DNA from 3 places in the Pseudarthrobacter sp. TAF60_1 genome. Region 2 is predicted to be linked to each of the others. Evidence: riboswitches for the same ligand, from Rfam matches in the RefSeq annotation. Region 2 holds a riboswitch; each other region holds the start of a gene.
What was found. A riboswitch is a leader RNA that binds a small molecule or an ion and turns the genes downstream of it on or off. The one in region 2 is predicted to bind S-adenosylmethionine.
Positions count from the first base shown of each region.

Region 1: it holds a riboswitch for S-adenosylmethionine, as region 2 does, so the genes downstream of both, AB4Y73_RS15870 (DUF1737 domain-containing protein) here and metX (homoserine O-acetyltransferase MetX) in region 2, are expected to answer to the same signal.
Region 3: it holds a riboswitch for S-adenosylmethionine, as region 2 does, so the genes downstream of both, AB4Y73_RS04915 (aminotransferase class V-fold PLP-dependent enzyme) here and metX (homoserine O-acetyltransferase MetX) in region 2, are expected to answer to the same signal.

Region 1 covers NZ_JBFRDI010000014.1:90,605-92,860, reverse strand. The annotation lists gene opgC (OpgC domain-containing protein) at 1-701, opposite strand, end outside; SAM riboswitch class IV at 848-962, shown strand; gene AB4Y73_RS15870 (DUF1737 domain-containing protein) at 976-1,251, shown strand; gene AB4Y73_RS15865 (rhodanese-like domain-containing protein) at 1,248-1,667, shown strand; gene AB4Y73_RS15860 (O-succinylhomoserine sulfhydrylase) at 1,668-2,256, shown strand, end outside.
Region 2 covers NZ_JBFRDI010000009.1:135,011-137,266, reverse strand. The annotation lists gene AB4Y73_RS12440 (bifunctional o-acetylhomoserine/o-acetylserine sulfhydrylase) at 1-684, shown strand, start outside; SAM riboswitch class IV at 767-881, shown strand; gene metX (homoserine O-acetyltransferase MetX) at 895-2,010, shown strand; gene AB4Y73_RS12430 (hypothetical protein) at 2,024-2,256, opposite strand, start outside.
Region 3 covers NZ_JBFRDI010000003.1:295,980-298,235, reverse strand. The annotation lists gene rsgA (ribosome small subunit-dependent GTPase A) at 1-143, shown strand, start outside; gene hisN (histidinol-phosphatase) at 198-1,010, shown strand; SAM riboswitch class IV at 1,169-1,282, shown strand; gene AB4Y73_RS04915 (aminotransferase class V-fold PLP-dependent enzyme) at 1,318-2,256, shown strand, end outside.

The DNA of each region.
Region 1 (2,256 bases), on a different contig from region 2:
GCGTAAGCTTCATCTGCACCGTTCCAGCTTCCGTCACCGTTGGTGTCCAGCAAGGCGAAACCCCCGGTCCCGGCGGCGGGGGCGTTCGGGTGGCGTTCGAACGGGTAGTCCCGCCCCAGGTAGGGCTGCCACACCATCACCGTGCCGGCGTCGTCCGCGGTTTTGAACGCCGCGGCAACGTTGCGGAATGCTGCTTTGTAGGCGGCCGGCTGCTGGCCCCACTCCACCCAGCTTGAGTTCATGTCCGGGGCGAAGCGGATCAGGATGGTGCCTTTGAAGTTGGCAGCCAGTTCCCCCACCTTGGCCGCGAAGGCTTTGGCGGCAGCCGGGTCCACCTGGTCCAGCGCGGCGGCGGGCCGCACGGTGAGCATGGCGTGGGAACCTTGGCCGCCGGCCTGGCCCAGGTACTCCCGGATGTCCTGTTCCTCGCCGGGCCGCACGGGGAGGGAGATCTCGTGCCCCAGCAGCGCCGGTGAGGCCCCCAGCCGCTCGGCAAAACCCTGGGCGGAGTCCTCGCCCCACTCCAGGACCGCCCCCAGCAGGGGCTTGCCCTCCGCCGGTTCAGGCTCGGCGGCGTGGACGGCACCCGCAGGTACCAGGCTGATCAGAAGGACGAGGGCCGCGAGGAGCGCCGCGAACAGCGGGCGGCGCCCGCGGACGTCCGACGGCGGCACGCGCCAAAGTGCGGTGGCTGTTGGCATGCTCGTGTGAACCTTCCCCCCCGGACGGTTATGTAATGGGGGGCCTGCCCCCGGTTGACTCTACCGGTCATGGAACCGCGGTTCGGTTACGGAACATGACGACGGCGGCGGTGCGGCGGGGCGGGCCGGGTGTTACGTTTTTGGGGAGTAATGAGAACCGGCGCCAAGCCCTGACTGGCCGGTCGGCAACCCTCCTATCGCGGCGGGGTGCCTCAGGTGAATACTCGGCATATCGACCCATTCGAGCTGCAAGCGTGAAAGAAGGAGATCCGTCGTGTCCGACGTCCCTGTTCCTGAAGAAAAACTTTCGTACCGGCTCATCACCGGCCCGGACGACCGCACGTTCTGTGAGCGGATTTCCACCGCCCTGGCCGAGGGTTATGTCCTGCACGGCAGCCCGGCTGCCACGTTCAACGGCAACGCCGTGATCGTTGCCCAGGCACTCATCCTGCCGGCTGCCATCGCCAGTGCGGATGCCGCCGTCGCCACCGCCGTGGAAGACCTCGAGGCGGGCGACGATCTCGAGTTCGACGGCGAGGGCCACGCATGAGCTACGCCGGAGACCTCACACCGCAGGAAGCGTGGACCAAGCTGGAGCAGGGCGCCATCCTGGTGGATGTCCGCACGGAAGGCGAATGGGCGCACATCGGCATCCCGGTCACCGAATCCGCGAACGAAAAGCACAACGATCCCCTGTTCCTTCCCTGGACGTTTGCCGGCGGCATTCCGAACCCGGACTTCATCGCCCGCCTCACCGAGCAGGCGCCGGAGGACAGCGGTACCGAACTGGTGTTCCTCTGCCGCTCAGGCCAGCGCTCCATCGCCGCCGCCACCGCCGCGACGCAAGCGGGGTTCACCTCGTACAACGTCCTGGAAGGCTTCGAAGGCGAGCCGGACCGGCACGGCGAGCGCAAGGTTAACGGTTGGAAGAACCGCGGCCTGCCCACCAACCTGGGAAGCAAGTAAGTGGCCTTCAACGACGACGCTTCCGGCTGGAGCCCCGACACCCAGGCGGTCCGCGGCGGGCTCGACCGCACGCAGTTCCAGGAAACCACCGAGCCGATCTTCCTGAACTCGGGCTTCGTTTACGAGTCCGCTGCCGCCGCCGAGCGGGCGTTCACCGGCGAGGACGAACGGTTTGTCTACTCCCGCTATGGCAACCCGACGGTGGCGACTTTCCAGGAACGCCTCCGCCTGCTCGAAGGCACCGAGGCATGCTTCGCCACGGCGTCGGGCATGTCAGCGGTGTTCACCGCCCTGGGTGCCCTGCTGGGTGCCGGTGACCGGGTGGTTGCCGCGCGCTCGCTGTTCGGCTCCTGCTTTGTGATCCTGAACGAAATCCTTCCCCGCTGGGGCGTGGAGACGGTATTTGTGGACGGCCCGGACCTGGGCCAGTGGCGCGAAGCCCTGTCAGAGCCCACCACAGCCGTGTTTTTCGAATCGCCGTCCAATCCGATGCAGGAAATCGTGGACATCGCCGCGGTCAGCGAACTGGCGCACGCCGCGGGAGCCACAGTGGTGGTGGACAACGTCTTTGCCACTCCCCTGCTGCAAC
Region 2 (2,256 bases):
AATTTCGACTTCGGCAAGGACCCCGAGCGGTTCCCCGGCTTCAACACCCCGGATCCCACGTACAACGGCCTGGTCTATGCCCGGGACCTCGGCGCGAGCGGAGCGCTGGGTGCCAACCTGTCCTACATCCTGAAGGCCCGAGTCCAGCTGCTTCGCGACCTTGGCTCAGCCGTGTCCCCGTTCAACGCCTTCCTGATTGCCCAGGGGCTGGAGACGCTGAGCCTGCGGGTGGAACGGCACGTGGCGAACGCCGTCGAAGTGGCGCGCTGGCTTGAAGCGCGGGACGACGTCGAATCGGTCGCCTACGCCGGCCTCCCGTCCAGCCCGTGGTACCAGCGGGGACTCAAATACGGGCCCAAGGGCACCGGCGCGGTAGTCGGATTCAACCTGGCCGGCGGCGCGGAAGCAGGCAAGCGCTTCGTGGACGCCCTGGAGCTCCATTCCCACGTGGCCAACATCGGGGACGTCCGGTCGCTGGTCATCCACCCGGCTTCCACCACGCACAGCCAGCTCTCGGCCGAGCAGCAGGCCATCGCCGGCGTGACGCCGGGGCTGGTCCGGCTTTCCGTGGGCATCGAGCACATCGACGACATCATCGCCGACCTCGAAGCCGGGTTCCGGGCAGCGAAAAGTGCGGAAGCTGCGGCAGGAACGGCGCAGGACACCGCGGGCAGCCGGCAGTAGCCCGCCCCGCGAGTCAATTCCGCGGAGTCATAACCGGTCACACGCTTAGCCAGAAGCCGGGGCTTTTCGTACACTCGAACCAGGTCATGAGTGCCAGCGACAGCCCCGGCTTGCTGGCCGGCAACCCTCTTCCGTGGTGGGGTGCCCCGGGTGAGGACCTGGCCAGCCGGTCAATTGACGGCGGGCAAGCGCGTAGAAGAGGTCCTTTCCATGACGATCACCATCTCCCGAACGGCAGCTCCCGGAAACGGCGTGGTCCGGTATGCCACCATCGGCGGCCTGGAACTCGAGGCCGGCGGCTACCTGCCGGACGTCACCTTGGCGTATGAAACGTGGGGCACCCTGAATGCGGACGGCTCCAATGCCGTCCTGATTGAGCATGCCCTGACCGGCAGCACACATGTGACACGCGGCGACAGTGACGAGCCCGGCTGGTGGGAGCAGCTGGCCGGACCCGGCGCGCCGGTGGACACGGACCGCTTCTTCGTCGTGTCCATCAACATTGTGGGCGGCTGCTACGGCTCCACCGGGCCGTCCTCGGTTGCTCCGGACGGAAAGCCGTGGGGGTCCCGGTTTCCGCTGGTCACCCTGCGGGACACGACGGTGGCCGAGGCCCGGCTGGCGGACCAGCTGGGAATACATAGTTGGTTTGCCGTGCTGGGCGGTTCGATGGGCGGGGCGCGCGCGCTGGAGTGGGCGGTCACTTTTCCGGAGCGGGTGCAGCGCTGCGCCGTCATTTCCGTGGGGGCCGCCAGCACCGCTGAACAAATCGCCTTCGCCCAGGCGCAGACTCTCGCCATCCGCCAGGACACCAACTTTAACGACGGCGACTACTACGGCGGACCGCTGCCCGAGGACGGCCTCGCATTGGCCCGGCGCATCGCGCACATCACGTACCGCTCTGCGGAGGAATTCGACGGCCGGTTCGGACGTTCGGCGCAGGTCCCCGAATCGCCGCTTAAGGCCGCGGCGCTGGGGGAGCGCGGCCGCTACCAAGTGGAAAGCTACCTGGACCACCAGGGCAAAAAGCTGGTGAGCCGGTTTGACGCGAACAGTTACATCGCCATCACCGACGCTTTGATGAGCCACGATGTCACGCGCGGGCGGGGTTCCCTTGATGAGGCCCTGGGCCGCGCCACCGCCAGGTTCTTTGTGGCCGCAGTGGACAGTGACCGGCTCTACTTCCCGTCCCAGTCCCGGGAACTGGCGGAGGCGCTGCCCGGTGAAGTTGATGTGCACGTCATCGAGGCGCCGATCGGCCACGACGGTTTCCTGACCGAGATCGGACAGCTCGGCAGCCAGCTGCGGACCACGTTCCTGGTCTAAGTGCGGTGGGTGCTTAGCCGTTCATGATGTCGGCGCGGCGCTTCATGTACTCCTCCATGGCCAGCTCACCATTGCTGTACTGCTGGTCCAGTTCGGCGAGCTTCCTGGCACGGTAGCCCTGCGGGCCCGACGGCGGCGGAGGAGTTGCCGGGGCAGGAGCCTTCGGTGCTTCCGGATACTGCCCTGGCTGTCCGAATGGCTGTGGCTGGCCGAACTGCTGCGGCTGATCATACTGCCCCTGCTGCC
Region 3 (2,256 bases), on a different contig from region 2:
TGAACTGTGGGCTGGATTCGTGGGTGGCCGAAGGACAGGCCGGTCCCACCGGCCCGGCCCGGTTGGCTTCCCTACGGCGCCTGCTGGGCTCGGACCCGCGGCTGGAAGGCCAGGACAGCAAGGAACTCGGGACAGTCGGCTAGCGTCCGGAAGCCGACGTCCCCAACCCCGCGGCGGTTAGACGGTAGTTTGGAACCATGATCCAACCCGCTTCGAGCTACAACGATGACCTGCGCCTGGCCCACGTGCTGGCCGATTCCGTGGATGACCAGACCATGAGCCGCTTCAAGGCGCTGGACCTGCACATCGAGACCAAACCTGACCTGACGCCTGTCACGGATGCGGACAAGTCTGCCGAAGAGGCCATCCGCGGCCAGCTGTCCCGCTCACGCCCCCGGGACGCGGTCCTCGGTGAGGAATTCGGCAGCTCCGGCCACGGCTCCCGGCGCTGGATCATCGACCCGATCGACGGCACCAAGAACTTTGTCCGCGGTGTCCCCGTCTGGGCCACCCTGATAGCTCTCGTGGACGAGGGCGAACCCGTTGTAGGCGTGGTCAGCGCTCCGGCGCTCGGCAAACGCTGGTGGGCCGCCAAGGGGGCCGGCGCGTACATGGGCAGGTCCCTCGCCGCAGCAACCCGGCTCCGGGTCTCGAACGTTTCCAACCTTGCTGATGCCTCCTTGTCCTATTCGAGCCTCAGCGGCTGGAAGGAACGCGGGAACCTGGATGAGTTCCTGGGGCTGACCGAGGATGTGTGGCGCACCCGGGCGTACGGCGACTTTTGGTCCTACTGCATGGTCGCCGAAGGCTCCGTTGACATCGCCTGCGAGCCGGAGCTGAACCTCTACGACATGGCTGCCCTGGTCCCCATCGTGGTGGAAGCGGGCGGCCGTTTCACGTCGCTGGAGGGCCAGGACGGGCCGTTTGGCGGCAACGCGCTGGCCACGAATTCCATCCTGCACTCCGAGGTACTCAAGCGGCTGAACCCGGACCTGGACGATCTGCTGTAGACCATCTCTGCCGAATATTCGACTGCGGGCATCCCCTCAAAGGGGTGCCCGCCGTCGTTTCTTCGGAGAAACCCCCATTCCTCATACAGCCGTAACAAACGCCTTAACATTCCGCCGGGCTTTTCCACGGCCGCGGAGATGTCCTACGCTCTTTAACAGGTCACGAGTGCCAGCGCTAAACCCCGGTTTGCTGGCCGGCAACCCTCCATTCGCGGTGGGGTGCCCCGGGTGACGACCAGGCCGGCCCTCAATGGACCCGGCAAGCGCGGATTCCCGGTGCCGGGAGTCCTTTTGAAGTGAGGTCTCCGTGACAACTGCCACCGTCTCCCCCGCCGTTCAGAACATCGCCGCCGCAGCATTGACCGGCGAACTTGCCGCCATTGCCGGACGTCCCCTGTCCGCCGTCACCGGCGCTGAAATCCAGGCCCCGCTGATCCAGGGCGGGCACATCCGCTACGCCAACCTGGACTACGGCGCCTCAGCCCCGGCCCTCTCCGTGGTGTCGGCCTACCTGAACGAAATCCTGCCGTTCTATGCCAGCGTTCACCGTGGTGCCGGCTACGCGTCACAGATCAGCACCTCCGTGTACGAAAACGCCCGGAACATCGTGCGGGACTTCGTGGGCGGCCGGCCGGATGACTCCGTCATCTTCACCCGCAACACCACCGACTCGCTGAACCTGCTGGCTGGTTGCCTGCCGCATACGTCGGACAGCCGGCCCGTTGGCGATGTCCTGTACCTGGACATCGAGCACCACGCCAACCTGCTGCCGTGGCAGGGTGTTCCGCACCGCAGCGTGGTGGCCGCGCCCACCATCGCAGGAACCATTGACGCCCTCCGCACCGAACTTCAGGAGGGCAACGTCAGTCTGCTCGCCGTCACCGGCGCCTCCAACGTGACCGGTGAGATACTCCCCATCCGCGCCCTCGCGGCGCTGGCCCACGAGTTCGGGGCCCGCATCGTGGTGGACGCCGCGCAGCTCGCACCGCACCGGCGCATCAACATCACCGCCGACGACGTCGACTACCTCGCCTTCTCCGGCCACAAGCTCTACGCACCATTCGGCGCCGGCGTCCTGGTGGGCCGCACGGACTGGCTAGACGCCGGCACCCCGCACTTGGCGGGCGGCGGCGCCGTCAAGGAGGCAAAGCTCGACGGCGTCACCTGGGCAACCGGACCGGCCCGCCACGAGGGGGGCTCCCCCAATGTCCTGGGTGCAGCCACGCTGGCCCGCGCCACCCAAGTC